3 regions of the Colwellia sp. BRX9-1 genome follow, and region 3 is predicted to be linked to each of the others. Evidence: predicted binding sites of a transcription regulator. Region 3 holds the regulator's gene; each other region holds the start of a gene.
What was found. The regulator sigma-54, encoded in region 3, starts transcription at its own class of promoters, with help from an activator protein. The targets are predictions, from matches to a motif close to GTTGGCACGNNNNTNGNNT.
Positions count from the first base shown of each region.

Region 1: H4J76_RS05670 (flagella assembly protein FlgT) is a predicted target of sigma-54. The motif match lies at 1,924-1,942, and genes of this name have one in related genera.
Region 2: H4J76_RS09635 (PEP-CTERM sorting domain-containing protein) is a predicted target of sigma-54. The motif match lies at 8,919-8,937, and genes of this name have one in related genera.

Region 1 is NZ_JACGVM010000004.1:4,816-15,953, reverse strand. Features, by position in the region: gene arsJ (organoarsenical effux MFS transporter ArsJ) at 1-646, shown strand, start outside; gene H4J76_RS05670 (flagella assembly protein FlgT) at 717-1,880, opposite strand; gene H4J76_RS05665 (FlgO family outer membrane protein) at 2,076-2,732, shown strand; gene H4J76_RS05660 (LPP20 family lipoprotein) at 2,769-3,239, shown strand; gene H4J76_RS05655 (TonB-dependent receptor) at 3,257-6,145, opposite strand; gene H4J76_RS05650 (FecR family protein) at 6,253-7,314, opposite strand; gene srmB (ATP-dependent RNA helicase SrmB) at 7,499-8,740, opposite strand; gene fldB (flavodoxin FldB) at 8,831-9,379, opposite strand; gene dsbC (bifunctional protein-disulfide isomerase/oxidoreductase DsbC) at 9,676-10,485, shown strand; gene recJ (single-stranded-DNA-specific exonuclease RecJ) at 10,586-11,138, shown strand, end outside.
Region 2 is NZ_JACGVM010000008.1:59,557-70,694, reverse strand. Features, by position in the region: gene H4J76_RS09670 (hypothetical protein) at 1-273, shown strand, start outside; gene hemL (glutamate-1-semialdehyde 2,1-aminomutase) at 403-1,686, opposite strand; gene H4J76_RS09660 (aspartate carbamoyltransferase) at 1,761-2,768, opposite strand; gene H4J76_RS09655 (CopD family protein) at 2,952-3,383, opposite strand; gene H4J76_RS09650 (chloride channel protein) at 3,380-5,083, opposite strand; gene H4J76_RS09645 (DUF6776 family protein) at 5,162-5,893, shown strand; gene prsT (XrtA/PEP-CTERM system TPR-repeat protein PrsT) at 5,920-8,733, opposite strand; gene H4J76_RS09635 (PEP-CTERM sorting domain-containing protein) at 9,032-9,841, shown strand; gene erpA (iron-sulfur cluster insertion protein ErpA) at 10,043-10,384, shown strand; gene H4J76_RS09625 (hypothetical protein) at 10,428-10,745, opposite strand; gene H4J76_RS09620 (hypothetical protein) at 10,880-11,092, opposite strand.
Region 3 is NZ_JACGVM010000001.1:171,008-182,145, reverse strand. Features, by position in the region: gene H4J76_RS00880 (calcium/sodium antiporter) at 237-1,220, shown strand; gene H4J76_RS00875 (KpsF/GutQ family sugar-phosphate isomerase) at 1,264-2,229, shown strand; gene kdsC (3-deoxy-manno-octulosonate-8-phosphatase KdsC) at 2,231-2,776, shown strand; gene lptC (LPS export ABC transporter periplasmic protein LptC) at 2,773-3,339, shown strand; gene lptA (lipopolysaccharide transport periplasmic protein LptA) at 3,320-3,862, shown strand; gene lptB (LPS export ABC transporter ATP-binding protein) at 3,859-4,590, shown strand; gene H4J76_RS00850 (RNA polymerase factor sigma-54) at 4,670-6,178, shown strand; gene hpf (ribosome hibernation promoting factor) at 6,202-6,489, shown strand; gene ptsN (PTS IIA-like nitrogen regulatory protein PtsN) at 6,535-6,990, shown strand; gene rapZ (RNase adapter RapZ) at 7,022-7,876, shown strand; gene H4J76_RS00830 (HPr family phosphocarrier protein) at 7,890-8,165, shown strand; gene mgtE (magnesium transporter) at 8,285-9,643, shown strand; gene pmbA (metalloprotease PmbA) at 9,747-11,114, opposite strand.

The DNA of each region.
Region 1 (11,138 bases), on a different contig from region 3:
AGGTGATTTAGGTAAGGCAAAGCACAAAGTTAAATTTAAAGAGATATTCTCAAATCACTCATCATTAAATTATTTGGCGGGCGCGCGCTTATTTTTATTTGCTGCTAGGGATATTTGGTTTGTTGTCGGATTACCGATATATTTGGTCAGTAATTTAGGTTGGCAACATACTAATGTTGGGATATTTATGGCGTTATGGATTATCGCTTATGGTATTGTTCAAGGCTCAACACCTAAATTTTTTATTAAAAATAACCAACATAATATCAAGGGTCATTTGTTATTTACTTGGGGGATGATTTTATCCGGTGTTACCTTGTTGTTAGCACTGTTGATGTTTTATGCGACCAAGCTCAACATCAGTACTGAAATCATTATTATTGCAGGCTTATTTATTTTTGGGGCTGTTTTTGCTATTAATTCTGCGCTACATAGCTATGTGATTGTAGCCATGGCGAAAGAAGATGGCGTTTCTATGGATGTTGGCTTTTATTATATGGCTAATGCCCTGGGAAGGTTATTAGGGACTGTTATGTCAGGTGTTATTTATCAATTTACTAACTTAATTACCTGTTTAATCATTTCCGCTTTGTTTGCTGGACTTTCAGCCTTATTGATTAAACGTATTAGTCTGTCAAACGAATAAGGCGCAAAACAGTGACAATGTTAACGTTAACAGCATGCTGGTAACGTTAACATTCTATATAGCGATGAAGTTAGTAACGCACCGCTAAATCATTTAATTGGATGTTACCCAATAATTGCCCGTCAGTAGTCATTGCCTGTGCGCTTTGCTGAGACACTTGGGTTATTTTTACTGTGTAAGGGCTAACGTTAAAACCTGCATAGGTTTTTCCTGAGTCAGTAATGATATTATTTAAGTGTAACAGAGAAAACTCATCACCAACTTTTACGCCATGCCTTTTACCTAAATTAATCGTTAACGAATTACCAGCTATTTGCACTACCTTGCCACGAGTAGGTTGACACATCATATTTTCGTCGATATCAATGATCATATCCCCTAACACTTTTTCAATGGCCATTCCGTATTGGCTTTGCCAGAATACTTCGCTATGAACATCAACTTGCTGACGTTTGCCAAATTCCCATGGGGCAGAACTACGGTACTGCTTAGTGAAGACAGATTCACCATTAGTACCGTTGTAAATATATAGGCTGACACTAAACTGACGGTTAAAAACATCTTCTTGCCAGAACTGCCAACCGTTGGTTGAGGCTTGTGCAAAGCTAATGTCATTAATTTCAGAATACATGACATACTGAGTATCGCTGATATTAGCTAACGACATGGTGAGATTTTTTATTGCTTCAACTTGTAAGCTGTTATTTAATCTTGAGAACTGAGACTTCTCTTTTAATAACAATCGGGTGTCTAGATAAATACCTTGGTTGTTAATTTTATAAGCAAGTTTAGCCATCAATTTATTATCAAGAGCATAAATTTTACCGATACTCGCTTGCTCTCTATGCATTAAGTTACTACGGGTAATTAATAAAGACTTTCGATAATCAGAAGAGAAGCACTGTTTACTTTGTGGGAAGATGTCAGCACGAATGGTTACGGTGACCAAATTGCCCTCATAATTTTCATCAACCAGCTCAAAAGAGTTTACGGTACCGCTGGCGCGAATATTTATTTCATTTTGTGTCAATAATCCGTTAACCGTTTTTTGCACACTCGATACGGAAGCTCCGGCAACGAGTAAGGCTTTTTTTAATGCATTCTCTATGGCTAATGTTTTTGCTCGTTCGGCATTGCCCTGCATTATTACTGACTTTCCCTGAGCTTCATACCACTGGGCATCAGCAGAATGAGTGATAAAAAATAAAAGTAGAGCTGATATAAATAAGCGCATATGAAGTCCGTCAGTAAAAAAGGTTTAATATCTACTGTCGAATATGCAGTTTCTATGCCCACTTATTTTAATACGCAAGTAACTTTATAGATTGGCGCGATTTGTGCTTTATTTATATTAGAAACTATTTGATGTCGTTTATCGATATTACTGCAAAACTGATTATTCGCTTTCAGAGCGATCAAGGGGAGCTCAATGAAAAAGTGGCTTATTCCATTATTTATTCCAACGTTGATGTCGTGTTCATCAATGAATATGATGAGTGATGAAGATAATTTTTATAAATCAAAGCAAGAAGTACGAGGTGAAATTGACAGTTTCAATCTACCTCGACATGCGATAGCAGATGTTGTTAAAGGGCTTACTTATCAGATGCTTGAAAGCAGCTCTTTTGTAAACCCTAAAACACCTATCGCGGTAGCTTCTTTTGTCGAATTAGAAAACCTTGAGTCAACTAATTGGCTGGGTAATCAAATATCAGAGAACTTTGTTCATGAATTACAGCGCCATGGTTTAGTTGTTATTGATTTTAAAACGACGGGACATATTCGTGTCACTGCTCAAGGTGATTATGTTTTTAGTCGCGACTGGAAAGAGCTGCCAGAGCGGCAGATTATTGACTATGTTGTAACCGGTACCATGATGGAACAAGAAAATGGTGTGATGATTAATGCTCGGATGATTGGTATGCAATCACGTGTTGTTGTTGCCACGGCACAATCTTTTATTCCAAGCTGGGTAATTGGTGAACAGATTAATCAAGATGAAAGTGTTCGGATAAAAGATGGATTAATCATTCGAAACAGCGTTATGTTAGCAGAAGACGAACGTTCAATTAAAATTGTTAATTAGTTTTTTATATTGATGTAGGACTAACTTTTGGTATTTATGATGAAAAAAATTATTCTTAATATATTAACCGCTGGTAGTTTAGCTTTGTTACTTGCCAGCTGTTCTAGTGTTTATGACAAACACGTACAATGGCAAAGTGTTAAGCCTGAAACCTTCCCTGTGTTACATGCTATTGGCCAAGCGCCGATAAGTTTGCAAAACTCACAACATGAAACGCAGCGTATGTTGATGGCGATTAATGCCTCAAAGCTTGCCGCTTATGCAGAACTTGCAGAACAAGTTTATGGGCAAAAGATAAATGGTGAAATGACCATGTCACAACTGATAATGGGTAAAAATGAAGTGTCAGCGTCAGTTCAAGGTGTCATCCGCGCAGCTAAAGTGATTAAAAGCTATCCTGTTGGCGACAGTTACACCACAGAGTTAAGTTTAGACTTTGAAGATGTTTATAATATTTATTTAGCTTCTTCACCCAAACGTGAAATTAAAGCGGTTACCTATTATTAAGTGTTAACAGCACACCCTTAAAAATCATACTGCAGACTTGCATAAAAATATGCGCCGTTAAAACCGAAAGGAGCTGATCGGCGTGAATATTTGAATACACCTGTGCTATCAACAATGATATTACCTTGTTGATCTTCAATCGTGCCTCCTCGAGAGTTTCCTATACGATTTTTGTCAGGCATAACATCAAATAAATTATGACTACCCACAGTGACCGCAAGATTTTTTGACATTTGATGGCTAACGCTAATATCAGTTAATAGCTCTGCGCCATAAGTTTGTTTACCACCATCGGTTATCGTATATTTACCATAGTGATTGAACAATATATTGATGGTCCAGTGCTGGTTTTTATAAAGGGTGTTTACACTTATTTTATTGCGTGGTTGCCACTCTTCAATGATAGAAATATCTTGCTGTGAAAAAATTTCTTCAACGCTAATGGTATGCAGTGTGCTGTGATCAGGTGTAAATAACTTGGTTACCTCAGTATTGGTAAAGTTTGCCGCCAAGGTGAAGTTAATATCTCCAGCAAAAGCTTGAGTCTGCCAAGTAGCAACAATATCTGTGCCTTGAGTTGCGGTATCAGCGCCATTTAAGAAAAACTGTCCTTTGGTAACAGACTCCTCAGTAAAAGCTTGGTCGAGTAGAGGTGATATTCCCATACCCAATTTACTACTAATGACAATACGATTATCAATATCAATCTGATAAAAATCAAAGCTAATATCTACATTTTCAGTAGGGCTGTAGATAAAGCCAACACTGAGGTTGTCAGATTCTTCTTCTTTTAAAGAAGGCACCCCGAGTCGAGTGGTCAAAGTACTATCATTTCTGAATGTTTCCACTTCCTCACTCAACAATGAGCCACTTTCGTCAACAATAAACTGTGTACTGATATTATTGAAATACATTTGCTGCATAGAAGGTGCACGAAAACCTGTGCTATAGGCTCCGCGCAAAATAAGTTGCTGGTGTGCTTGCCAATGCACCGCAAGTTTTGTATTGGTGCTGTTACCAAATATATCATAATCATCATAACGAATGGCCGCACTGAGCTCGATAAAGTCATTGATTTGGGTCACAGACTCCGCAAAAAGTGAAACAACATCACGGTTCTCGTTAACCGCAAGTTCAGGTGCAACCCCCGGAAAACCTTGAATACCACCAGCGGCATCTTGGTCAAACAATGCTTGATTATTGTCGGTATCATAATCCTGAAAGCTGTAGGGGTTACCTGGTATTATTTGGTATATTTCTTGGCGAAACTCTGCGCCTAACGCGAGTGAGTAATTTTCATAGTCTTGGCTAAAAAGTAAATTTACTGTCTCAAGTGACAAGGATAGCCCGTAAGCAAAAGCAGACTTTGGTAATTGAGCACGTAATTCATCTACTGTTAAGTCACTGGTTTGTAATAGATAGTTAGCGTAAGAAGCATTAAGTGAATCTTTAGTCGTATAGTCTATTTGGTTCTTGCCATAGGTATATGAAATATCAATGGCGCTGTCATTATCGAAAGCCACTTTATAGCCAAAATTGTATGACATATCTTTTATATCTGAATCTATTTTGGGTAAATAACCCTGAGGAATAGTTGCTTGACCATCACTTAATAATGGGTTTTCATTGTTATTCGCGCTGTGACGAAAAAATGCGGCAGATTGGTTTTCTCGATGTGAATAGGTTAAAAAGCCATAAAGTTGCCCGTTATTCAGTTCAAATGTACTGTTTGCGGCAAAAGAAAGTTGTTGATACGAAGGGTCGCCAATACGAAATGTTGCTCGGTTAGCGGATAACTCTCGAGGATCATCGGTTTGCCAATGACCATTGTCCAATTGAGTGCACTGGCCAAATTGGCAGGCACCATGTAAACCTGAGCGGTTGGTACTTTGATGGTCGACTAAACTTAATGTGGCATTGATAAAGCCATCATCACCCAGCGGTAAACCTTGCGTATAAGATAGCTGAAAATCTTGACCATCACCTTGCTGATAAGCACCAGCTGATGTTATTAAGGTCGCTTGCTCATTACTATCGTTTAGCACAATATTAATAACACCCGCTATGGCATCCGAGCCATATTGTGCGGCTGCACCATCACGTAAAATTTCAATACGTTTAATGGCTCTTACTGGAATGGCGTTCATATCTGTACCAGCTGTACCTCGGCCAACAGAGCTATTAATATGAATTAAACTCGCTTGATGACGACGCTTACCATTTAATAAAATCAGTGTCTGATCCGGTCCTAAACCACGCAATGTTGCTGGCTGTAATACGTCACTGCCATCACTTATTGCTGAACGAGAAAAATTAAAAGAAGGTACTAGTGCTTGCAATATTTGACCAAGGTTAGTCTGGCCACTATTACGCAGAGTGTCCGCAGATATAATATCAACAGGAACAGGTAACTCTTTTACGGTTCTGCCATTAATATGACTACCAACAATAACTATTTTTTCAATGGCTTTGACTTTTTCTGTGGTCTTAATTTCTTGTTTAGATTTGCTCTGCGCTGTAACGTTATTTTTCTGCTTTATCGACCATTGGCCTTTATTATTTATTTCTGCATGAAGCCCCGTGTTTTTAAGGAGCTTCCTCAAAGCCAAAGAAACTGAGTAATAACCCTCTATGGCATTACTGTTAAAACTTCGGGTTAAATCATAAGAAAATATAATGGTCTGATCGGCCTGCTGGGCAAGTTTAATTAATGCTTGATCAACGGATTGAGCGGCGACAGTAAAGTGCGTTATATTGGGTGCAATAGCTTGTACTTTAGCTTGAGTGGTTAAACTAAAAGATAATGGAAAAATAATAAAGAATGAACAAAAAAAATGTGTCAATAGTTTTGTTAAAACGGCACGGTGTTGCTGTTTTTTTCTTTCTTTAAATAAATAGTTTAGCAAGGTGTCAACTAGTGCTTTGATTGTGATCGTTGAATACAGAAAGCTCACCTTCTATTTATAATTTTTATTCATTGTACTTATCTATAGCCTATTTGAGGCGTTGACCATTAAATTATGGCGTCAGTTGCTTTGGTGATAACTACAGTGTTGTGACTTGTCTTGGTATATTTTAGGTCGAAATTATAGCTAATTGAATCTAATAAAGTACCAACATCGTCTGACTTAAAATAACCGGACACTTTCATTTGGGCAAGCGCTTTATCTTTAATGGTAAATTTAACATCGGTATAGCGACTAATTTCATCAAGTGCAGTGGCCAGTGATTCACCATCAAAAATAAGTATGCCTTTTTTCCAGGAAAGTTCCTGAGATAAAGTGAGTGATGAAATTTTATTTGTCGGTGATTGAATTTTGTTGATTATAGTCGATTTTTCACCTGCAACTATAATGCTATTTTTTTGCGGAAATTGAACCGTACTGGCTATTTTTTTCGTTAATGCCGGTAATGCTTCATTCGAATCAGCGATTAATACTCGCCCTTCGGTAACAATTAACTCTAACTGATTATTATCGCTTTTTTGTACATTAAAAATGGTGCCTAAAGCGGTAAATGATTGTTGCCCAGACGTGACACTAAAGGGGCGTAATTTATCTTTTGCGACTTCAAAAGAGGCTTCGCCTTTGATCAAATTTAATTGACGATGTTCTTCACTGAAGCTAATAGTGAGTAAACTATCAGTGTTTAACTCGACATTTGAACCATCGGGTAAGGTCACTTTTTTATGCTCGCCTATTTTTGTTGAAAATTGATCATAAATAACTTCAGATGACGTTGATTGAAAAAACGAAAATATTGGTTTATTTAAAAAAAACTCACTGGTAATGATACCAAAGAAAATAACACTGGCAGCCATTGATAATTGCATGAATAATTTTTTAGAGTGAGGAGAATGTTTTTTTTCTAAAGGAAATAAACCATTAAACTCGGCAAGTAACTTAGAAATTTTGGTCGAAGGTGAGTACTTATGAAGGGCTAAGTGATGATTGTTTTCTTGATTAACCCAAGCAACAAAAGCTTGTCGCTCTTGTTGCGATAATCCTTGTTCAATGCGAGATAGCCAATACTTGGCCTGCACTTCTATTTCATTATTATATTGTATTTTAGCCATAATAAATATTTTGTCTTCATTCAATTCACGCAAACATCGATATATTTATTCGACCATGCCGTGCATCCTAGCGTAATAGCAAACGGTTTTTTATTATCAAGTAAAACTTACTTTACCTAACAAATCAATATGATAATCAGGGCTTTCAAAACTAGAAAACCCTCCTATATTTTCTACTCTACCTTTATTTCTTTTTGTTTGCACGTTTTGCTTGTTTTTTCGCCTTAGCTTTTTTCTGTGATTTACTAATTTTGATCTTAGGTTTTTTCAAGGCAACTTTAGACTCTTTATATTGTGGTTTTAAGCCTTCAATATTTCGACGTGATAAACGCTCGTCCATGTAACGTTCAATCTTGGCAATGACAGGCATATCGTGTGCTTCAACTAAAGAGATAGCCGTACCTTTATTACCCGCTCTGCCTGTACGACCAATACGATGTAAATAAATATCTGCTTTGCGTGGCATATCAAAGTTAATAACATGAGTAATGTCATCAATATCTAAACCACGAGCAGCAACATCAGTAGCAACCAATACTTTTACCATACCTGAGCGTAAACGGTTAATGGCATGATTACGTTTGTCTTGTGGCATTTTACCTTCAAGCCAAGCACAGGGGATTTCTTCAGCGTAGAGTTTTCCTGACAAATGCTGGACCGTTTCACGTTTGTTGGCAAAAACAACCGTGCGTTCAAAGCCTTCTTGTTTTAACAAGTTGATTAATAATTTAAATTTATGTTCTTTGTCATCTGCTAAATGAAGCCATTGGTGAATTTTGGCTTTTTCTTTTCGTGATGGGTGAGACTCTAAAAATACTGGCTCGTTAAGTACTTCTTTTGAAAAACGTAAAACACCCGCACCTTCGAGGGTTGCTGAGAAAAGCATGGTTTGCTTACGCCAGCGAGCTTCACCAACAATACGGTTAATCGCATCAGAGAAACCCATATCAAGCATACGGTCAGCTTCATCAAGTACAAGAATTTCAATGTCGCGGGCTTCAAATTGTTCTGATTCAAGATATTCAAGTAGACGGCCTGGCGTAGCAACTAGAATATCGGTGTTCTTAGTTAAGACATCTTTATGGCTGTCATAACTAACACCACCAGTGATCAACCCAGTTTTAATATCAGTTAATTCAGTTAATTGTGTACATTGCTCACTGGTTTGAATAGCAAGCTCGCGCGTTGGTGACAAAATAAGTACCCGAGGAAAACCTGGGCTTTTACGCGGGTAATCTAGCAGATGTTGAGCGATAGGTAATATAAAAGCAGCTGTTTTACCTGTGCCCGTTGGCGCTGAAGCTAAAACATCTTTACCTGTCATGGCGACAGGTAAAACCAACTCTTGAATAGATGTTGGTTTTTTATAGCCAGCATTTGTAATGCCGCCTAGTAGTGCTGAATCTAGGTCAAATTGCTCAAACATAAAGTATAATTTCGGTCAGGATAATATTGCCGTGAATTATAAAGCGAAACAGGCTATTTAGCTAAAGCTAAAGCTATTTATTTTTAGTTTTTATTCACTTTCAATAATCTCAGCTATTTCTCTTTGAATTTGTTGACACCACAATGCAATACGTTCATCACTTTGTTCGTATTGATTGTCTTCATCTAATGCCAAACCGACAAATTGACTATTATCTTCGGTGAGCGCTTTAGAGGCTTCAAACTCATAACCTTGGTTGGGCCAAAAACCAATAACAAAACCATCTTGGGCGATGACTTGTTCATGCAACATGCCCAGCGCATCTTGAAACCACTCGGTATAACCAATTTGGTCACCCATGCCATAAAGGGCGATAATTTTTCCTGATAAATCTAAAGTCGCGATATCATCCCAGTGGCCCTCCCAATCTTCTTGAATTTGACCATAATCCCAAGTAGAAATACCCATGATAACCAGATCGAAATCGTCAATCTTACTTAGTGGTGTCTCTTTGATATTAAACAATTCAACGTCGAACTCTGTCTTGAACTTTGCTTTGTCAGCAAAATATTGTTGAATTTTCTCCGCCGCCATTTCAGTATAACAAGTGGTAGAACCGTAAAATAAACCAATTTTCATGAGGTAGCCTTTAGCATCTTTTTTGAGCTTAGAAGTAAGATATTGACCGATTAACATTAGGGTCACTATTTTTGCGAGAGTTTAACAGATAGTTTATATCAAGGCAGTAAAATATATATATCGTTATAAAGTGGCTGTTTACACTTATTAATAGAGTGATATGACTAGGTTTATTGCATTTTATTTCAATTCCCTGTAATTTTACCGACTAAGAAACGGTCATGTTATATAGCTCAATTAATCTTGTGTAATCACTGAGATTACCGATTGTTAGTTCTACTTTTAGGAAGTCATTAATGTTTAAGAAAATTTCCCTTGCCCTTACGGCGGTTTGTATCGGTGTTGCTGGTTTAGTGTTTGCTGTAGAGCAGCCGACTGTGGTTGCAAGTAGCGCCTCAACCACCACATCTACCATGAATAATCCTACCCAATTCGATGCGGTTCAATTAAAAGCAAAGCTTAGTTTAATGTTAGGCCTAGAAATTGATGCCGTTAAACCATCAGCTATGCCTGGTTTAGTTGAACTTATCACTAACCAAGGTTTATTCTATGCGAGTGCCGATGGTCAATTTTTCATTCAAGGTAAACTTTATGGTTTAGGCGGCAAGGTTGTCAATTATTCAGAAGCAAGTTTAGCGCAAGTTCGACTTGATGGTCTGGACAAGTTTGCTGATGCGATGATTGTCTATCCAGCAAAAAATGAAAAGCATGTTGTGACCGTATTCACCGATATCACTTGTGGCTACTGCCGTAAGATGCATGAACAAATGGATGAATATAATGAAAAAGGTATTACGGTACGTTATTTAGCTTACCCTCGTTCAGGTGTGAAAGACCGTTCGGGTCAATATTCTCAAGGCTTTAAAGATTTACGCTCTATTTGGTGTCATGAAAATCCAGCAGATGCGTTAACAAAAGCTAAAATGGGTTCAAATGTTGCACAACGTATATGTGATAAACCCATTGAAGATGAGTTTGATTTTGGCCGTCAAGTTGGGGTTAGTGGCACACCGGCTGTTATTTTAGAAAACGGTATGATGTTACCTGGCTATCAAGAACCGGATGCGCTTGTTGCTATAATTGAACAGATGAAAGCGGCAGGATAAATTATAATCGTTTGTTAATGATTTAACCTAAGTGGCAGGCCAAATAGCCTGCCATTTTGCTCTCTTAACCTCTTTGAATTAATCATCAGAAACTCTCCTTATGCAAAAGCAAATAGTACGCCGTGTCAAAGTTGAAGATAACCATCTTCCCAATCATCTTCATCCACTTATTAAGCAGATATATGCCAGCCGCGGTATTGATAAGGCAATTGAACTCGAACTTAATGTCAGCCAACTCTGTGCCATTGAAAGTTTAAAAGGGATTAATCAAGGCTGTGAGGTTTTATATGAAGGCTTAGTCGCGAATAAAAACATTGCCATTATTGGGGATTTTGATGCAGATGGTGCGACTAGCACTGCATTAATGATGGAAGCTTTACGTTTGTTTGGCTGTGATAATTATCAATTCCTAGTACCTAATCGATTTATATATGGTTATGGTTTAACACCTGAAATTGTCGAAATAGCTGCTAAGCAAGGCGCTGAGCTATTAATAACCGTTGATAATGGTATTAGTTGTGTTGCCGGCGTCGCTAAAGCCAAGTCTTTAGGATTAGGTGTTATTGTTACCGACCATCACTTACCGGGCATGACACTACCTGATGCCGACGCTATTATTAATCCAAACCAAGTTGGCTGTGACTTCGCCAGTA
Region 2 (11,138 bases), on a different contig from region 3:
GAGAACGTAGAAGGGGATTTTGCCTTGTTAATCAACCGCATTAATAACTACACCTATACTTATGAGGCGAAACTTTCAGTCGCATCTTATGAAGGTTTAAAAGCGCTTGCCTTTGTTTGCTATTCTGAAAAAAGTGTCTTAGTGACGAAGAAACTGCAGGCAAGTCGTTCATTTGATCAATGGAAATATCCGGTATTTTCAGGTTTAGAATTAGGTTGGCAACAAGCTTATCATTGGCTTGAAAATGAATTACTGGCCGTTAAAGTAAATTAGCGTCACCGTTAATAAAAAGGGATAGCCATCGGCTATCCCTTTTTATTTTAAGGATGGTCTTGTTAAAAAATGAGCATCCTTGTGCGTCAACGGGCGTGGTTTAGTCGCTAAACCACGCTAATTTTTACATTATAGTTGAGCAAAGCACTTATCAGCAGCGGCTAACGTTAATTCAATCTCTTTATCGGTATGAGCCATAGATAAAAAGCCAGCTTCATAAGCTGAAGGTGCCAAGTAGATGCCGTTTTCTAGCATTAAGTGGAAGAAACGTCTGAACTTATCTGTATCGCAAGCGGTTGCTTGTTCAAAAGTAGTGACAGGCTCTGGTGAATCAGTAAAGAAAAAACCAAACATTGCACCAGCATAGTTAATGCTTAATGACACGCCATTGCGCTCGGCTGCTGCTTTTAAACCCATAGCAAGCTTTTCAGTTGATGCACTCAATTGCTCGTGTTTATCACCGATGCTTAATTCATTTAATGCCGCTAAACCGGCAGCCATAGCGATAGGGTTACCCGATAAGGTACCTGCGTGGTAAACAGGGCCAATAGGTGCAATATAATCCATAATCTCTTTTTTACCGCCAAACGCACCGACAGGCATACCACCACCAATAACTTTACCTAACGTCGTTAAATCAGGAACAATATTGTAATGTGCTTGAGCCCCACCTAATGCAATACGAAAGCCGGTCATTACTTCATCAAAAATCAATACACTTTTATGTTCATCACAAACGTCACGTAGACCTTCAAGGAAACCTTCTACCGGAAGAACACAGTTCATGTTTCCAGCAACAGGTTCGACAATAATACAGGCGATTTCATCTTTATATTTAGCAAAGATTTGTCTAACTTCGTCAATATTATTAAAACTAACGGTTAATGTGTGCTTGGCAACATCAGCAGGAATACCAGGTGAATTTGGCACCCCCATGGTTAGTGCACCTGAGCCTGCTTTTACTAATAGCGAATCAGCATGACCATGGTAGCAACCTTCAAACTTTAAGATTTTATCACGTCCAGTGTAGCCACGAGCTAACCGAATTGCGCTCATGGTAGCTTCTGTACCTGAGCTGGTCATTCGAATGCGTTCCATTGACGGTACTAGTTCACGTACCTTCTCTGCCATAGTGATTTCTAGCTCGGTAGGTGCGCCAAAACTTAAGCCATTTTGAGCAGTTTCAATAACTGCTGCTAAAATAGCCGGGTGGTTATGGCCTAAAATCATTGGTCCCCAAGAACCGACATAATCAATATAAGCTTTATCATCGGCGTCATAAATATATGCACCTTCAGCGCGTTTAATAAAACAAGGCGTACCGCCAACACCATTAAATGCACGAACAGGCGAGTTTACGCCACCGGGAATAATTTGTTTTGCGCTGTTAAAAAGTTGTTCTGAATGGTTCATAAATTGCCTACTTTGTTAATTATAATACGACTAACATTAAATAAACTGTTGTCGCTTATATACTTAAGAATTATTTATTTGTTGGTGTACCAAGTCACTGGTTTTTCAAATTGGCTGAGCTTATTTTCAACACCCAGTGTTAAGGCAAATAATGCCATACGTACCAGTACACCATTTTGGGCTTGTCTAAAAATAGCTAGGTTGTCTAAATCATTTAAATCACTATCAAGCTCGTTTGCTTCAGGGCGAGAATCGCGTGGTAAGGGATGCATTATCACAGTATGTTGCTGGCAAAACTGCTGATAAACTTCTCTATTTAAGCTGAAATGACCACGGTACAAATTAGCTTCGTCTTTACTGGCAAAGCGCTCTTGCTGAATGCGCGTTTGATAGATGATATCGCACGATAAATTATGGTCAATTTTATCGGTAACCACAACTTGATGTCCGGCATTGGTTAAGGATGAGATTATACTGTCGGGCATGTTAAGTGCGTCAGGAGATATCATCGTTACTTTCATGTTTTTATATAAGCTGAGTAATTTTGATAATGAATGTACGGTTCTCCCGTGTTTGAGATCACCCATTAAGACAATATTTAAACCGTCTAAAGTTTTGTTATGTGGCGCCATTTCAGATTGCATGGTAAACAAATCAAGTAAGGCTTGTGTTGGGTGTTCATTAGCTCCATCTCCGCCGTTAATAACCGGTACACTACTGCCTTTTGAAAACTCTTCAACTGAATACATCGTGGGATGTCGCATCGCAATAATATCAGAGTAGCCGCTAATAACACGTGCCGTGTCAAAGAGAGATTCACCTTTACTCAACGATGAATTTTCTTGTCCAACGGTCTCACGAACAGCACCACCGAGAAGGTTAAAAGCCGCACCAAAACTGACCCGAGTACGGGTACTGGGCTCGAAGAAAAGATTGTTGAGAATTGCGCCATCCAACACATGACAACGCTTCTTACGCATAGCATAAGGGGCCATTAGTGATGAAACTTCTAAAATACGAGAGATAGCATCGCGATTAAGCTGCGAGACAGAAAGGATATGACTTCCTTCAAACTTCATCATAAAAAGTTACCTAAAATTATAAGACTGCGACTATTTTTGATGCAGGAATATAGCACAATTCAGAAATGTTGAGAATAGATTATCGCTGTTATTCAATTTCTGTGTGTCTAAATCAAAGCGTTCAAATTAATTAATGAAAGCTTCTTATGGGCTATAAACCAGAATATGAGCAAAGATAAGCCATTAGAAAGGTTTTAAATACACCAAATATAATATGGCGAGCAATATAAGGACGGGAAATTCATTAAAAATTCGATAAAATTTTCCTGAACGTACATTTTTATCTTCTTTAAAATCTTTAACTAACTTAAAACAATAACCATGGTAAGCGAGCAGTAAAATCACTAAAGTTATTTTTAAGTGCAACCATTTTGAAGCAATAAACCAAGCGTACCCGTAATAATAAATCAAGGCTATGCCTAAAGACACGGTTAACACAGCGAAAGGTGTTACAAAATATAACAAACGTTTTTCCATCCCCTTTAAATGCTCGGCGACTTCAATACTAGAGGTTTCAGCATGATTAACAAACAGGCGTGGTAAATAAAAAACACCAGCAAACCAAGCGACCATAAAAAAAACATGGCAAGCTTTTAACCATAAAAGAGTTGTCATACTGTTGTTTTTCCTTCTAATAAATAACTTCTGATCTGTTCAAAAGTAATAATACCTAAGATCTCATTAGGATCATTATCATAAATATAAACACCACCATCTCGCTGTTCAATCAGGGCTAAATAGGCTTCAGCTAAAGTTGATTGGCTTTGCAAAGGTAGTAGCTGTAATTGTACTATTTCAACGCGCTTAGTGCCTGGCTCGTGTTTTATTTTTAACCATGAAAATGTTGAGTAAGGACTAAGACTTTCTGTTTCAGGTGCTACTTCAATAATAACATGATTTAACAATTCAACATTCTTCAATGCCCTGAAAACTTCCAAAGAACATTCTTGTTGATAAACGCTAATATTTTCCTGTAAAACGCCTAATACACCGATACGTTGCAATGATTTCTCGATGGGAGATTTTCGATATTTGAGACCCTGCTGCTCAAGTTGCATAACAAATACCGATCGGTTGTTGAAAAACTGCCCTGAAAAGACACAGGCAGTGGTGATAACTATCATTGCTGGCACAACAACCTCTAACTGATTTGACAACTCGACTACCGTTAATAATGCGGCAAGGGGAGCGTTTAGTGTTGCTGCTAAGAACCCCGCCATACCCATTAAGGCATAATCACCAGCAAAATTTTCTCCGGGTAGATAACCCGTAGCTAATACTGAAACACAGGTGCCTACAATAGCACCAATACCAATAATAGGACCGATAATACCACCAGGAATACCTAGGCCTAAAGCGGTAATGGTCATCAAGATTTTAGCGAATAAAACCCCAAGTAATAATTGTAAAGGAATATTATTTTCTAAGGCAAACGTTATTACACTTAAGTCTGTGCCCATAGCAAAGGGTACAAAGAAGCCAAGTATGCCAGTAATTAATGCTGCTAACATAATGCGTGGCACAATATGAATCGAGCTCGAATATTTTATAATAAGGACTAAGTATCGGTTAAAGCCATAGGCTAATAACCCAAGTATTAACCCTAATATAATCAAAACAGGGTAATGATGAAAACTTAGGGATATTTTACTAAAATATCCAAATTCATGGGCAGGCCCCAAAAGGCTTCGGGTGATCATTGACCCCGTAATAGAAGCGATCATTACAGGAATAAAAATATGCACTTTGTATTCGCGTAAAATAACTTCCATAACAAATATAACAGCGGCAATGGGGGTATTAAAACAAGCGGAAATACCTGCGGCAATGCCACATGCACAAAGTGTGCGTATGGTATTAAAAGGTAGATTTAACTTGTTACCTAAATAACTGCTACAAGCGGCTCCTAAATGTATAGCAGGTCCTTCTTTTCCAACTGAGAAGCCTGAGGCTAATGCAATCACACTGCCGAAAAATTGATTTAACGTATTGCGAAATGGAATAATGCCATTAGCTACTTTTAGGCGATGTAATACAAAAGGAATGCCGGTGCGTAAATACTGGTAGCCGGTTAGCCAAGCAAAAAATAAAATGACTAATCCGCCTACGATAGGCAAATGGAAACGACTTAAAGCATCTAAGCTGGTATAATTATCTTTTTGGACTAAATAAAAGCTTTGAACTGTCTCAATGCTGTAGGAGAATAGCACAACTAAAAGTGCTGATGCAGTGCCACCTAAAGCGGCTAACAAACAAAGTTGCCAGGAAGTTCTCGGTAAGGCTAAACGTTTTCTAAGTAAAGAGAGCGATATCATAATAATGAAAGGGTGCACCTTTTATTGTTTGAGCCTAAAAATATTTATTAACTCGTTGGATATCATAATACTTTTCAAATGAATTGGTTAGCAAAAATAAATCTAAATACGGTTGTTGTGCGTTTAGGCGCATTTCGTTCCGCCCTTTTACTTCTTCTCGTGATTGTTATCTGTCTTTACAGTGGCTATCGTGTTGGGAATTTTTATCATGGTTATCAAGTTAAAACGTTAGCACAACAGCAAACGCGATTGAGTAAACTTTATGAAAAGAATGTTCAGCAAAATAGTCAGATTAATACCCTTGAAGTAGAGTTAGAAGTTGAACGTATGGCTAATCAGCACTCCCAAGAGCTTTTAAAAAGCATGGAGTCTGAGCATTATGAAGTAAAAAAAGAATTAGCTTTTTATGAAAAAGTGATGGCACCAGAAAAAACCGCTGATGGATTGGCGATTGATCGAATGATGATCCACCCAACAGCCAGTCCACATCATTTTCGTTTTCAAATTGTTTTAATGCAACAGCAAGTACGTAAGCGTTTTGCTAAAGGCTATGTCGATTTTACTTTATTGGGGAGCTTAGATAATAAGCCAAGCGAATTAAAGTTAAGTAATATATCGGTATCTACAAAGAAAGATTTATCTTTTAGTTTTCAATACTTTCAAATTGTTGAAGGTGAGTTCACTCTTCCTGCAAACTTTTTACCCGAAAAATTAGCGTTAGCTGCTATTTTACCAAAAAATAGATGGCAAAAATATCAGCGAATAGACCAGAGCTATATCTGGAATGATTTATTAAAAAACACTCAATAATGACAAGTGTTTTTTAATTATTCACGCTATTCCTCAGTAAGCTTTTCCATAAGTGCTATAGCAGCAGCTCTGTTAGGAAGTGTACTTTCATTTTCTAACGCAGCCTTTAGATATTTCTTTGCTTCACCCTTGCGATCTAATTGATATAAAGTAACAGCTAAGTGATACTTTATTTCAGCATTGTTGAAATCTTTAACAATAACTTGTCTAAATATAGGTAGTGCCAAATCTGCTTGTTTATTTAGGGTATAAGACCAAGCAAGTGTATCCATTATTGCGACATTATCAGGTAATATCTTGTCTGCTTTTTTTGCATACGTTAATGCCTGAGGGAACTGCTCCAGTTTAATGAATACTTGTGCGGCATTATTCAACAAAATTGGCAGTTCAGAAAACACCTCAATTAAATCTTGGTATTTTTTAGCAGCACTCTGCAGTTGATTTGTTGCGACTAGTGTATCCGCGATTGCTATTTGAGAGGTAATGTCTCTTGGATTTTCTTTAACCCAAAGGGTCAATAAATCAAGCGCCTTTGAAAATTGTTCTTGTTGTTTGTATACACGATATAAACCATAAACGGCGGGTCGGTTTTGACTTTTTTTCAAGGAAGCTAGAAATATTTTTTCTGCTTCGGCTAGTTTTCCTAATTGTAAGTATAAGTTACCCTCAAGGTTGTTTAAAAATATAATATTAGTACTTTTTTTGGCTATACGCTTTAAAATATCGAGCGCTAACGTTTCGTTTTTTTGTTGCAGATAAATATCAAACAACTTTAAATGGGAGTCAAGATTTTCAGCATTCCATGAAATAGATCGTTTTAAGCTGAGTGTAGCGCCTTCAAAATCTGATCGTGACAATTGTGCATCAGCAAAAATATTATAAACATTTGATTTATCATTACTATTTTTAACCGCCAATTCGAAAGTACTAAACGCTTTTTGGTATTCTTTATCTGCCATGTATAAATTAGCCAGTGCTAGATAAATACTTCCTGCTTTGTTGTTTTTGTTTAAAAACTCACTGGTTAAGGTTATCGCTTCTTTCAATTGGCCAAGCATGACTTGTATTTCAATAATATTTATTAATGCATTGGGGTTAGTATTATCAACACTGTAGGCTTTTTTGTAGGCTGATAACGCTTCATTATTATTGTTGGTTAGGCGATGTATATTACCTAGCTCAATCAGTAAAAATGAATTGGGTTCTGTTAGTTCAACGATTTTCTTATTTATTTTTGCTATCGCTTTTTCTGGCTGTTGTTCTATAACATCGATTCTTGATAAATGGACAAGTGTCCTAAGGTTGTTAGGGTTTAACTTTAGTGATTGTTCTAGTGATTCTTTTGCTAGTAGGTGCTGTTCTAATTGACCTAATAAAATACCTTTTTTTAAGTGCAAAACGCTATCATCACTTTGTAAAATTAACGCAAGGTCTAATTGCTCTAGTGCCTGTTCAAACTGATTGTTTTGTTGGAAGGCCTCTGCGAGCAGCACAATAAAACTTATATTAGCATCTATTGATTTTGCTAATTGAAGGTGAGTAATAGCTTGTGGGAACTTTCCTGTTAAAATTTCTAACTTTGCTAACTCAAATAAAGGTTGGGGATTTTCTTTATCACTGTCAATAACATCTTTGAGGTAATCTTCAGCAAGTTGTAGTTCTCCTAATACGGTATAGGTCTGACCAAGAAGCGACCATGTTTCAACGTCGTCAGGGGCTACTAGCTTAGATTTTACTAATAATGTTTTTGCACGAAAGGGATTATTTAATGCGAGTTCAATTTGAGCGGCTAACTTTAACGCTCTTATATCGTCACTAATAATAGCGATATATTTTTGCAAAAAATCTTGAGCCTTTAAGTTTTCTTGTTGCTGAAAACTAATCACACCCGCTAAATAAAGATACACGGGATTCTGTTTCATTATATCTTCGGGTAATCCCATTAATACGGTATTGATATGAGCGGTTGTTTTATTAACTTCTTCAGTATTACCTAAGGCACTGTTTGCAATTATCTTTAAATAATTTGCTTTCGGCTCATTGGGGATTTCTGTGATGATTATACCAAGGTCGTTTAAAGCAAGTTGAAAATCACCCAGTTCAATATATAAACTGGCTCGTGTAAGTAACGCAGGAAAATCTTTATTGTTTAGCTCAATAACTTGTGAAATTATTTTTAACGATTCAATCCGATTGCCAGCTTGCTGTTCTATATTAGCAAGCATTGTCAAAGCGACACTGTTTGTTGGCGATAAAGAGAGTGCTTTATCAATATAGGCTCTTGCTTGGAGCATATTTCCATTAAGCAGTTCTACTTGTGCTATGCCTAATTGGGCTTTGATACTACTAGGCATATACTCTAAAGCTTCTTGGAATAAAACTTTTGCTTGCGCTAAGTTATTCATCGCTATAAAAGCACGTCCTTGCAATACGGCAACTTTACTCAGTTGTTGTTTTTGAGTTATAGAAGCCATTGGCGCATTAATTACTTTTTTATATTTTTGCTGTAAAAGATAAGCTTCAAGCATTAACGGCAGTATTTTACTTTCATCAGCATTCTTTTCTTGAGCGTTTTCTAGTTGATTTTCTGCCGAAGCGCCATCACCCATAGCAATATATACTTCGGCGAGTAACACCATAGAAGGTAAATGTTCAGGATCATTTTTTAAGGCATTCTTTAAATGAATAATTGCCGCATTGAGTTCAGAAAGGTAAAAGCTTGCTAGGGCATCTTCATAAGGTTTATCTGCGTTTTGATCGGGCAAAGCCAGAGCATGCGAACTCAGCAATAAAATTGTGCCGGAGAGTAAGGCTAAAGTCGTTTTTACCAAAGAGGCCATTTAATTATTTCTCTTATGAAAATCAATTGCTAAGGATACTAGGAGTCATTATGAATATCTAGCAGATCTTTAATTGTTTAAGTTGTACCGTTAATAGTTGTCGATATTTTTTACACTTTTAGGTAAAATAACCGATATATCAAATAATATAATCCTATGCACTTAAAAATAAAGGGCTTTTTAATCTTGGCTTGAATATTGAGTTGTGTGGGGTCAATAAGTAAATAAAATTTATACATAGTCTTGTGTTTTTATTACACATGTTATTTATGCCAGTATTTAGAAGTAGGTTTAAAATATGAAATGTTTAAAATGGATTGCAATCGCTGCACTTTCAGTATCAAGTATTAACGGGTTTGCTGTGGATATCCCGGCGGAAACGATCATGGATAAATATATTGGTGCAGGTTACGATGGCGATATTAATGGTAGTAAGTATAGATATGACATTGATAAGATGGTGGTTTCTCGAGTTGGAACAATACTAAATGTTAATATTTTTACATCATTTTACAATAACATTGGCGATAATGATATTGAGTTAGGTGATTTGTTTATGGCCGCGGACAAAGACCTTAATAACAGCGGAACATCTCCTTGGAATCCAGACGGTGCTCTGCCAAACACGGGTGATAGATATTCTAAAACGGATACTAATACGGGTACAAACTGGAACTATGTTTATGACCTTGGCAGTTCACGTAATAATAAATCAGGTACAGGTGACTTGAGAACAGGGTTTTCTAACAACAACTTAATCGTTTCATCAGATGAACATCGAAATGCCCGTTACAATCAAGCTGTTCGGTCTGGTAATGATGGTACAACTATTACATCTTCAGATTGGTCTGTTGGCGGTCGTTCTTATAAAATAGGAAATGTTGGTTATGGTAAAGTTAGTTTTTCGTTTGATGTTGCCAATACTGCATTAGCGACAGCTAATCAAATTGCCTTTCGCTGGGCAATGACCTGTGCTAACGACATTATTGAAGGTGTAGCTTCTTTTGCTCCTCCTAAAGATACTATTGCAGTGCCAGAGCCACAAACATTTGTATTAATGTTACTTGCTATGTTTGGTCTTATTTACCGTAGAAAAATAACTCACTAATTGACCGTTAGCTACTGACCCGTTAGTGGTTTAATTAATGCGCTATATTTAATTATATAGCGCATTTTTTGTATATATTTAAGATGAAATTTTTCTTCTTGCTGATAAATTTTACTATCTCAGACAATACTTGACTAAATTAGTCAAGTTTAAGATAATACACGCGAGACACTCCCGTAACATCTTTGTAAGTAGAGCAATATGTCAACTCCCGAATTACCAATAAAATTTTCCGATGCCGCCGCAAATAAAGTATTATCTTTGATCACAGAAGAAGAAAATCCGGAATTGAAATTACGTGTTTATGTAACAGGTGGTGGTTGCTCAGGGTTTTCATATGGATTTACTTTTGATGAAAAAGTAAATGACGGTGACATGACTATTGTGAAAAAAGGCGTCACTATGGTTATTGATCCTATGAGTTTACAATATTTAGTTGACGGCGAAGTTGACTATATTGAAGGTTTAGAAGGTAGTAGATTTTTAGTACATAACCCAAACGCTTCATCAACCTGTGGTTGTGGATCTTCTTTCTCAATCTAATTCTCTTTAGTTACATTGCGATTAACAAAAAGCCAGCGAAATATCACTGGCTTTTTTGTGCTTTTTTTTCAGCTACGGCCATTCTTTTATTTAAAAAGTTTTTTAAATTAGGCATGCTATTACACCTGATACTGCCGCCAAGCAAGGTTGACATCGCTTTTAGCGCACTATTAAATTTACTGCTATTACAATCTACCTCTTTAATTTTTGCTTTCGCTGGGGCTAACTGATCATACGTTGTGATGGATTGGCCAACGGTACTCTTCTCGGTTAGGTATTTAGTTAAGCTGTTGTTTGCAGCGTTTTCACGGGCTTGGTTATCTAAACGTTGCTTAAGCTTCTCCAGTGACGTTTGACTCATTTTTTTACTTGATGTTTTACTCTCCAACACGTTTTTATCAATTGGCTGTTTAGATAACTTTGCAGGCTGTATCTTCCTATTATTGGTTTTTTCTAACCATTCATTACTTCTTTTTTTTCATCTGTTGGCATGGTTTATTTAATGGCTAGCGGTTCCTTGCTGGAAGTAAGAATCGCTTTTTTCCTTAACCGTAAAGGAAAATATAGGCGAGCTTGAATAATAGGGTTAACCGAATCGTTATTTTTTACTGCGCTAAGTGGAACTGTTGATAACCCTTGTGTAAAAATGATCAGTACAGCTATATGCAAGATAATCGAGAAGGTCAGTCCTTTGCTTAATTTATTCAAATGTAATCCTCCTTGTTTACTTTATATTTAGCGCTGTAGTATTGAG
Region 3 (11,138 bases):
TGCGTTAAAAATGTAAATAAAAATCGTAAGAAAGCGTGTAAAAACGTAATAAAGTGTAAGATTTTACTCTCAGAAGATATATTTTTGCTTTAATGAAATTTTTACTTTGGCTATTTTTTAACAATGGCATGTAAAAAAACCGCCTTTTGGGCACTTTTTTACCAAGATCTGATTATTTCTCTTTGTTTTTGCTTCGCAACCAGCGACAATTTACGCTCTTAATATAGGAGCCCTTAATGTTATTACAGATTCTAATTTTACTTGTTTCACTTGTTACTCTGGTATGGAGTGCTGATAAATTTGTTTTTGGTGCCTCATCATTAGCAAGAAATTTTGGTATCTCACCGATGATTATTGGTTTAACTATTGTTGCCATGGGTTCATCTGCTCCAGAAATGATGATTGCAGCGACAGCATCTTTAGACGGTAACAATAATACAGCTATCGGTAACGCAATCGGTTCAAACATTACTAACATTGCTTTGGTACTCGGTATAACGGCATTATTTCAACCTTTAAACGTATCCTCATCAACGGTAAGACGAGAAATTCCATTAATTTTAATTGTTACCGCCCTAGCCTATTGGATGCTTTCTGACGATTACTTTGGCTTTAACGAAGGCTTATCACTGATGATCGGCTTTTTTGTTTATATATTTGCGTTACTTTTTATCACCATAAGAGCCTCTAAAACTCGGCCAATTGATGATCCATTGATCATTGAAGCTGAACAAGAAGTGCCAGACGCGGTTAGCAAACCTAAATCTTTACTTTGGCTAGTCGTTGGTATTATTTTCTTACCTATGAGTGCTAGCTACCTGGTCGATTCATCCGTTTTTATTGCTAAAGCATTTGGCATAAGTGACTTAGTGATTGGTTTGACCGTTATTGCCGTTGGCACAAGCTTGCCAGAACTTGCTGCAAGTATTATGAGTATTATCAAGAAAGAAGATGATTTAGCGCTAGGGAGTATTATTGGCTCTAATATCTTTAATATTTTGGCCGTACTCTCGCTCGCTGGCTTAATTGCACCTGGCGAAGTAGATTCAGATGCCGCAGCACGTGACGCTCCTTACATGCTTGGCGTTACCGTATTATTATTTATACTGTGTTTTACTCGTCGTGCCGGAAAGTTTTGCATTGGCCGCTTAAAAGGTTTGTTATTAATAAGCGCTTTTATCGCTTATCAAGCGCTACTTTTTAGTCAAATAAAGCAATAACAAACACTATAATAGCAATTTACAAAATAAAAACGGGCTAATAATGAACGATTTCAAACAACTAGCGTTAGACGTTATTCACATAGAACAACAGGCTATTGCAGAGTTAGCCCAGTACATTGATGAGAACTTTGAATATGCCTGTCAGTTAATGTTTAACTGTAAAGGTAGGGTTATTATTGCTGGCATGGGCAAGTCAGGCCATATCGGTGGCAAGATTGCTGCAACGCTGGCGAGCACCGGCACACCTTCTTTTTTTGTTCACCCTGGTGAAGCAAGTCACGGTGATTTAGGTATGATTACCGGTGATGACGTCGTGTTAACTATTTCGCACTCGGGCGAAACCAGTGAAGTGTTAGCAATAGTGCCAGTCATAAAACGTATTGGCGCTAAACTTATTGCGATGACGGGGAATCCAGCCTCAACCTTAGCAAAACTAGGCGATACCCATGTCTGTGTTGCTGTTTCACAAGAGGCTTGTCCACTAGGATTAGCGCCAACATCAAGTACCACAGCAACCCTAGTAATGGGTGATGCACTCGCTGTTGCCTTATTAAATGCTCGCGGCTTTACCGCTGACGACTTCGCACTCTCTCATCCCGGTGGTAGTTTAGGAAAACGCCTATTACTACGTCTTAGCGATATAATGCATAGTGGTGAGCGCTTACCAACTGTAAATGCTAATGCTAAAATTAAGGATGCGTTGGTTGAAGTATCATTAAAAGGTTTGGGGATGACGGCGGTAGTCGACGAGAGTGGTCAATTACAAGGCTTATTCACTGACGGAGATTTACGTCGTATTCTTGATGAACGTATTGATATACATCTCGATACTATTGCATCAGTGATGACAAAAAATCCCACTGTGGCTCATCAAGATATGCTAGCCGCCGAAGGCTTAAAAATCATGGAAGACAAAAAAATTAATGGTTTAATTATTGTTAATGACAATAATATACCTATTGGCGCAATGAATATGCACGACTTACTAAAATCAGGTCTTATCTAATATGCAAACACTCTATGGCGAAATTACTGACACAGCATTCAATACCATGAAAACAATAAAGCTGCTGATATGTGATATTGATGGCGTTTTTTCTGATGGCCGTATTTATTTGGGTAACGATGGTGAAGAATTAAAAGCTTTTCACACTAAAGATGGCTACGGCATAAAAGCATTAGGCGCCAGCGGTGTCGATGTAGCGGTGATCACCGGGAGAACATCAAATATTGTCGCAACACGTATGTCAGCCTTAAATGTTAAATATATAGTGCAAGGTGAAGAAAATAAATTACCCGCCTTGAAAACGATGGCTAAGCAATTAAAGCTATCCCTCGAGGAAATTGCTTATATTGGTGATGACATGCCTGATTATGAGTGTATCAACGCTGTAGGCTTGGGTATTGCTGTTCAAGATGCCCACCCAAGTATTTTATCTATCGCAAATTACACCACTTTTAACCATGGCGGTTTTGGTGCTGTTCGAGAAATATGCGATTTAATCATGCTTAGCCAAAACACCTTAGCAAATGCTTCGGGTGCGAGTATATGAATCGACTTTATAGTTTAACCTTGTTGTTTTTTCTAATTGCGGGAGGCGTTTACGGTATAATTGAATGGAGAAATTCCTCAGCACCACAATTACAAGCGATTGATAAGACGCTGACCCCTGATTTTATTGCCGAAAATTTACACAGTAATGTTTATAAACATCAAGGAAGTTTAGCTTATGTTGTTGATGCCCATCGTATGGAACATTACCCTGAGTTAAGTATTACCAACTTTGAGTTTCCTCAATACACACTTCATCCAAAAAATGATGCGCCCGCATGGAAAATATCTGCCAATGAAGGCATATTATACAATAACAACCGGGTAAAATTAGCAAAGCATGTCCGCCTGTTAGCAACAGATCCCGATAGCTTATTACAAGAAGTTCAAGGAAAATACTTTGAACTTGATCTAAAAACTAACATCATAAGTTCAGAACAAGAAATTAAAATTATCGGTAAAGGATTTACCATCGATGGTAAAGGTTTAATTGTCGACTTAAACACCAACCAAATGACACTAACTAAACATGTGAAATCAATTTATGAAATTGTTAAAAAATAGCCTACTGTGCTTATTGTTATCAACTCCGCTATTTTCGTCAGCTTTCGCTGAAAAATTTGATATAAAACAAAAGATTGAAATTAACGCTTCAAGACAAGCCGTTGATCTTAAAAATAAAATATTCAGCTATATTGATAACGTGGTGATCACTCAAGGTTCATTAGTTATACGTGCTGATTTAGTACAAGTGCTGACTCAATCTGGCAGTGAAGAAAAAACCTATATCGCTAAAGGGAAGCCAGCAACCTTTAAACAAACCTTAGCCGATGGTACTCCTCTTAGCTTACAAGCAGACGAAATAAGATATGAGCCCGCAAATAATTTAGTGATAATTTCAGGAAATGCGTTATTACAGCAAGAAGGTAGTGAGGTTAGTGGCAGTAGAATTACTTACAATATTGCCACTCAGTATGTTAATGCTGAAAGTAAATCTAACGAACGCACTAAAACGATTTTTCAGCCGAAAGAAAAAATTAAAGCGACAACCACAGACGCGAAAACTCAGGAAAAAATTAATTTATGAGCACTAGCACCCTAATGGCAAAAGGCCTTGCCAAAGCCTATAAAGGCAGAAAAGTGGTTAAAAATGTCAGTATGCAAGTTTCAGCAGGACAAATAGTCGGTTTACTAGGCCCAAATGGTGCCGGAAAAACAACTTCTTTTTATATGATTGTGGGTTTAGTTGAAAGTGATAGTGGCGATATTATCTTAAATGACGAAAACCTGACGTTAGCGCCTATGCATGAGCGTGCGAGAAAAGGCATCGGATATTTACCACAAGAAGCCTCTATTTTTCGAAAACTCAGTGTTTACGACAATATTATGGCTATTTTACAAACACGAAAAGAATTATCAGATGCTGAACGTGAAGAGAAATTAGAACATCTTGTTGAAGAATTCAACATAGGTCATATCAAAGATAATTTAGGCATGAGCTTATCTGGTGGTGAACGCCGCCGAGTAGAAATTGCTCGCGCATTAGCTGCTGAACCAAAATTTATTTTATTAGATGAACCTTTTGCTGGTGTTGACCCAATTTCAGTAGGTGATATTAAAAAAATTATTCTACACTTAAAAGAACGTGGCATTGGTGTGTTGATCACTGATCACAATGTACGTGAAACTCTCGATGTATGTGAACATGCGTATATTGTTAGTCATGGTGAACTTATTGCAGAAGGTACTGCAGATCAAATTCTTGCAAATCAACACGTAAGAGATGTATACCTTGGTGAACAATTCACGCTATAGTAGTCAGTAAATGAATAGTATCTTCGTATGAAAAAAACGAAAATATCCCATTAAAAATAATAGGAAGTTAATGACCTAAATGCGCCCTACTCTACAACTCCGCATAGGACAACAATTAACCATGACGCCACAATTGCAGCAAGCAATCAAATTGCTGCAACTGTCTACGTTAGAGCTTCAACAAGAAATTCAGGAAGCCTTAGAAAGTAATCCATTATTAGAAATGGATGAGTCTTCAAATAATCCCGAAGATAAAAGTACTGACAACCTTGAAGAAGCTCACACTGCCGGTACTGGTGATGTTAAAGAAGCCCCTGCTTCTGATGGTAGCGAAGACGCTACGCCTACCATTGATGAAATCACCACCACTGAAGCCATGGACAAGAACGATATCCCTGAAGAATTAAACATGGATACCACTTGGGATGATAACTACACGGCCGGTGCAGCAAGTTCAAGCTCAGGCCCAGCTTCAGAAGATTATACTTACCAAGGCGAGACTCAAGACTCCATTCAAGATCATTTGCGCTGGCAAATGGAATTAAGCCCTTTTACCGAAACAGACCGCGCTATAGCGACAGCAATTATTGATGCTGTTGATGACGCCGGTTACTTAACGGTATCTAGTGAAGACATTTTAGAAAGTGTTGCCATTGAAGGAGTAGAGCTTGATGAAATTGAGGTGGTACTAAAACGTATTAACCTCTTTGATCCTGTCGGTGTCGCTGCTCGTTCTATTTCAGAATGTTTAATCATTCAACTTAATCAATTTGACCCCGCTACACCTTGGTTAGCAGAAAGTAAGTTAGTTTTGCGTGACCATATTAATCTGCTGGGTAGCCGAGACTATCGTACATTAATGCGTAAAACTCGACTGAAAGAAGAGCAACTGCGCGAAGTGGTGCGTCTTATTCAATCACTTGATCCTAGACCCGGCGATAGTGTGATGAAGAGTGACGATCAGTATGTTATTCCTGATGTGTCTGTTGAAAAGAAAAATGGCCGTTGGGTGGTCGAATTAAACCCTGATACTGCGCCAAAACTTTCGGTGAATCAGCAATATGCTTCGATGTCACGTTCGATGAAGTCGACAGCGGACACACAATTTATTCGCTCAAATTTACAAGAAGCTAAATGGTTTATTAAAAGCTTAGAAAGCCGTAATGATACCTTATTAAAAGTGTCAAACTGTATTGTACAACGTCAAATTGGCTTTTTTGAACATGGTAATGAAGCCATGCGTCCAATGGTTTTAAATGATATTGCCGAAGCTGTCGATATGCATGAATCAACCATTTCACGAGTGACGACACAAAAGTATATGCATACGCCACGTGGAATTTTCGAACTGAAGTTTTTCTTCTCAAGCCATGTTGGCACCGAAAGCGGTGGCGAATGTTCATCAACAGCTATTCGTGCATTAATCAAAAAATTTGTTGCTGCCGAAATCCCAGCAAAACCACTTAGTGATAGTAAAATGGCTGATTTATTAGCCGATCAAGGGATAAATGTAGCTCGACGTACCATAGCAAAATATCGAGAGTCACTTTCTATTCCACCTTCTAACCAACGAAAAAGTTTACTTTAACGAAAAGATGAGGAATTAAGCTTATGCAAATTAATCTTTCTGGCCACCATGTTGACATTACCGAAGCTTTACGAGAAAACGTCACGACTAAGATGGCAAAATTAAGCCGACATTTTGATCATATCAATAATGTTCATGTTGTTCTCACCGTTGAAAAATCAAATCAAATTGCTGAAGCGACTGTTCACGTTAGTGGCTCTGATTTACATGCAAAAGCTGAAAATGCTGACATGTATGCCTCTATTGATAGTCTTGTTGTTAAGCTTGACCGGCAAATATTGAAGTACAAAGGTAAAACGAATCAGCATTAATGCTGTTTATCGCCTGTTCACTCACCAAAGAATCTAAGTAGTATAATGAAGTTGCAAGATATCCTTACCCTTGATTGCACCCTGTGTGCGATTAAGGGTACAAGCAAAAAAAAACTCCTTGAAATAATTAGCGAAACTGCGGCAAAAAAATTCGATAATATTGATACTCATCAATTATTCGAAAGCTTAATGGCGCGTGAAAAAGTTGGCTCTACCGGCATAGGGAATGGCATTGCGATTCCTCATGGTCGATTAACTAATACGTCACAAGTTATTGCTGTATTGCTGACCAGTGAACAAGCCGTTGAATTTGATGCGATAGACAACCGTGCTGTCGATATTATTATTGCGTTATTTGTCCCCGAAGAAAACTGCCAACAACATTTAGATACCTTACAAAGTATCGCGCAAATATTTAGTACTAAACAATTCGCAAAGCAAGTAAGAAAATGCCAAAATTCGCAAGAGCTTTTTACTTTAATAAAGCATGCTAAACGTTAATAAAATCTAATAATAATCCAGGAAAACTCAAATGAAACTCTTGATAGTCAGTGGTCGCTCAGGGTCAGGTAAAAGTGTCGCCTTACGTGTACTCGAAGATTTAGGCTACTACTGTGTCGATAATATTCCGGTGAATTTATTGCCTGCATTAGCACATACCGTTATTAATGATTACGACAAAGTAGCGGTTAGTTTAGATGTACGTAACTTACCCAATGACCCTAATGACGTTTCAGAAATATTAGATTATCTACCAAAAACGGTAAAACTCGATATTCTGTATTTAGATGCTGATGACTCTGATCTTATTCGACGTTTTAGTGAAACGCGTCGTTTACATCCTTTGATTAAACAAAATATCCCACTTGACCAAGCCATCTCTTTAGAGAAAAAGCTGCTTGAACCTATTTCCACGCGTGCGGGTTTGTATATTAATACCAGTCAGTTATCACCTCATCAATTATCTGATTTAGTGCGTGAGCGAATTTTAGGCAAAACCTCGGCATCTATGGTGGTGGTGTTTGAATCTTTTGGCTTTAAACACGGTGTACCACAAGACGCAGATTATGTTTTTGATGCACGTTTTCTGCCTAACCCTTTTTGGGAAACAGACTTAAAAGGTTTTACCGGTTTAGATCAACCCGTGCGAGACTTTCTTGCTAGCCAACCGATTGTCACTAAATTTATCTGGCAAATTAACAGTTTTATGATGACGTGGTTACCCCACTTAGAAAGAAACAATCGCAGCTATATTACTATCGCCATTGGTTGTACGGGTGGAAAACACCGATCGGTTTATATTGCAGAAATATTAGCAAACAATCTTAGAAAAGAACGCGAAGATGTTCAGTCTCATCATCGCGATATTAAAATACAAAGCACTTAATAACGGTCACTGTATGCCAAAATATAATAAATCATTAACCATTAGCAATAAACTGGGATTACATGCACGTGCTGCAACTAAACTTGCCCAGTTAAGCCAAAAGCTTAATGCTAACGTTACTATTTGCTTAGAGGGCAAAGAAGCTGATGCCAGTAGTATTATGGGGTTAATGTTACTGGCCGGTGGCTTTGGAAAAACCGTAGAGGTTATTACCCAAGGAGAAGATGCTCAACAAGCACTTGACGATGTATGCCAGTTATTTTCTGATAAATTTGATGAAGACGAATGATAAAAAGACTGAATAAAAAATAAAGTTACGTTATCATTCATTACAACACCTTAGCCAGCGCATCTTGACTAAGATATAAACAATATAATTTTCGTATTACTGCGGCACAGGAAAACTTTATGCCGGAAATATCAGAGCAACAACAAAATCATCAACGCCTGCAACAAGTCAATAAAGCACTTGGTAGCGGAATGTTTGTGCACGTTCGAAAATTACTACAGAACATGCCAGCTTATGATATTGCTTTAATATTAGAGTCATCTCACCCGAAAAGTCGTGCCGTTTTATGGCAACTTATCGACGCAGATAATCACGGTGAAGTACTTGAAGAACTCAATGAGGAAGTTCGAAAAGGTATTTTAAAAACTATCCGCCCTGAAAAATTAGCCGCCGTTGCTGAAGGCATGGATGTTGATGATTTAGCTGAAGTTTTACGTACTCTACCCGATAGTGTTTATCAAGAAGTATTAAGTGCTATGGACTCGCAAGACCGAGGTCGAGTCGAAGCCGCGTTATCATTTGAAGAAGATACCGCTGGCGGTATCATGAATACCGATACCATAACAATTCGTCCCGATGTAACGGTTGATGTGGTATTGCGCTATTTGCGCTTACGGGGTGATTTACCTGAAGCGACCGATTCTTTTTATGTGGTCGATGGTAAAAATCACTTTATTGGCGCCGTTTCTCTAGCGGCGATCATTACCGCTAAACCTGAAATTATCGTCTCAACACTCATTGATAAAGATATTGAAGCAATTCAAGTGCATTTGTCTGATAGTGACGTAGCGCAACTCTTTGAAAAATTTGATTGGTTCTCTGCACCAGTTATTGATGATGAAGGCCGTTTACTTGGTCGTATCACGATAGACGATGTTATTGATATTATTCGTGAGGATGCCGAACATTCAATGATGAGTATGGCGGGTTTAGATGGAGAGGCAGATACCTTTGCTCCGGTTTTAAAAAGCACGCAACAACGCTCTATTTGGCTTGGCGTTAATCTCATTACCGCACTACTGGCTGTTGCTGTATCGAGTATGTTCGAAGGTGTTTTAAGCCAACTGGCTATTTTAGCTATTTTAAATTCTTTAGTGCCTAGTATGGGTGGTGTTGCCGGTAACCAAACCTTAACACTGGTTGTTCGCGCCATTGCGCTAGGCCATGTTGGCGACTCAAATGCGAGAATACTCATTCAGAAAGAACTTGCTGTTGGTTTTCTTAATGGCGTTATCTGGGCGGTATTAATTGCCGGTGTTGTGGCTATTTGGCAACAAAATTTAATGCTTGGTGGCGTAATAGCCTTTGCAATGTTAATGAATTTAACCGCTGCTGGTATCGCTGGTGTCGCTATCCCGCTGTTTTTGAAACGGATGAATATTGACCCTGCTCTCGCTGGTAGTGTGATATTAACAACGATTACCGATGTGGTTGGAATATTCGCTTTCTTAGGTACTGCAACTTTATTCCTAACCTAAACTAGATATTGGCTTATTGAGATCTTGATAGCTTTTCAAGATCTCAATACTAGTCTGTTGGTTTTAATAATCAAATGTTCCTTATTAAAATAACACGATTTGATTAATTGCCGCCAACCTGCATCTCTTCAATTAACAATGAACCCGTTAAAATACTGCCTCGTAAGTCAACATCACTACCGACAGCAACTAAGCCTTTAAAGATATCAGATAAATTACCCGCAATGGTAACTTCTGATACTGGGTAAGCAATTTCACCGTTTTCAACCCAGAAACCGGCAGCGCCACGTGAATAATCACCATTGACTACATTAACGCCTTGTCCCATTAATTCAGTGACAAGAAAGCCAGTACCGAGTTTTTTCAACATGGCATTAAAGTCACCGCCATTGGCAGAACCTTTGGCATTAATTTGCCAATTATGAATACCACCGGCATGGCCAGTAGATTTAAGTCCTAGCTTACGTGCTGAATAACTGGTTAATAGATAGGTCTCTAAACAACCATCGACAATAATTTCACGGTCAACCGTTTTGATGCCTTCACTGTCGAAAGCACTACTCGCTAACCCTTTTAAAATATGAGGGCGTTCACTGATATTTAAAAAGTCAGGAAAAACTTGTTTGCCAATAGCGTCCATTAAAAAAGATGATTTACGGTATAAATTACCACCGCTGATCGCCGCTATAAAATGTCCAAAAATGGAATTAGCAATGTCGGCACGAAACATCACCGGCACTTTTCCTGTCGGTAATTTTTGAGCATTTAATCTCGAAAGCGCTTCTTTAGATGCTTGCACACCAATAGCGATGCCATTATCCATTAAATCAAAATCACGATTAACGGTGTAAGCATAATCTCTTTGCATATCATCACCTTCAGAGGCGATCATTACGCAGCTTAAACTATGGCGAGAGCTTGGATAGCCAACAATCTGCCCATTGCTATTGCCATACACTTTATAGCCTTCAAAGCTATCAAGTGATGCACCATCTGAGTTAGTAATACGAGGATCATACGCTAGCGCACTATCTTCACATTCTTTGGCGAGTTGAATAGCTTGGTCTGTTGTTAAAACTTTTGGGTGATATAAGTCTAAATCAGCAGGCGACATTTCAAGCATGTCCTTGTCTGCTAATCCTGAACAGTCGTCAACAGAGGTATACTTTGCAATATTAACCGCCGCTTGTACTGTTTGTTTTAACGCCGCTTCTGATAAATCTGCGGTTGAAGCACTCCCTTTACGACCTTGCTGGTAAACAGTAATACCCAATGCACCGTCATTAGTAAACTCAACCGTTTCAACTTCACCAAACCGCGTACCAACACTTAACCCTTGTTGGCGGCTTATAGAAGCTTCAGCTGCATCTGCTCCTAGCGATTTTGCTAAGTCGAGTACTTGTGCTACACGTTGCTCAACGTCTCTTAATTGTTCGTTCATCGATTGTTTAGCGTTCATCGTTTCAGTCATAATTTATTGTTTTCTTCTATAAAT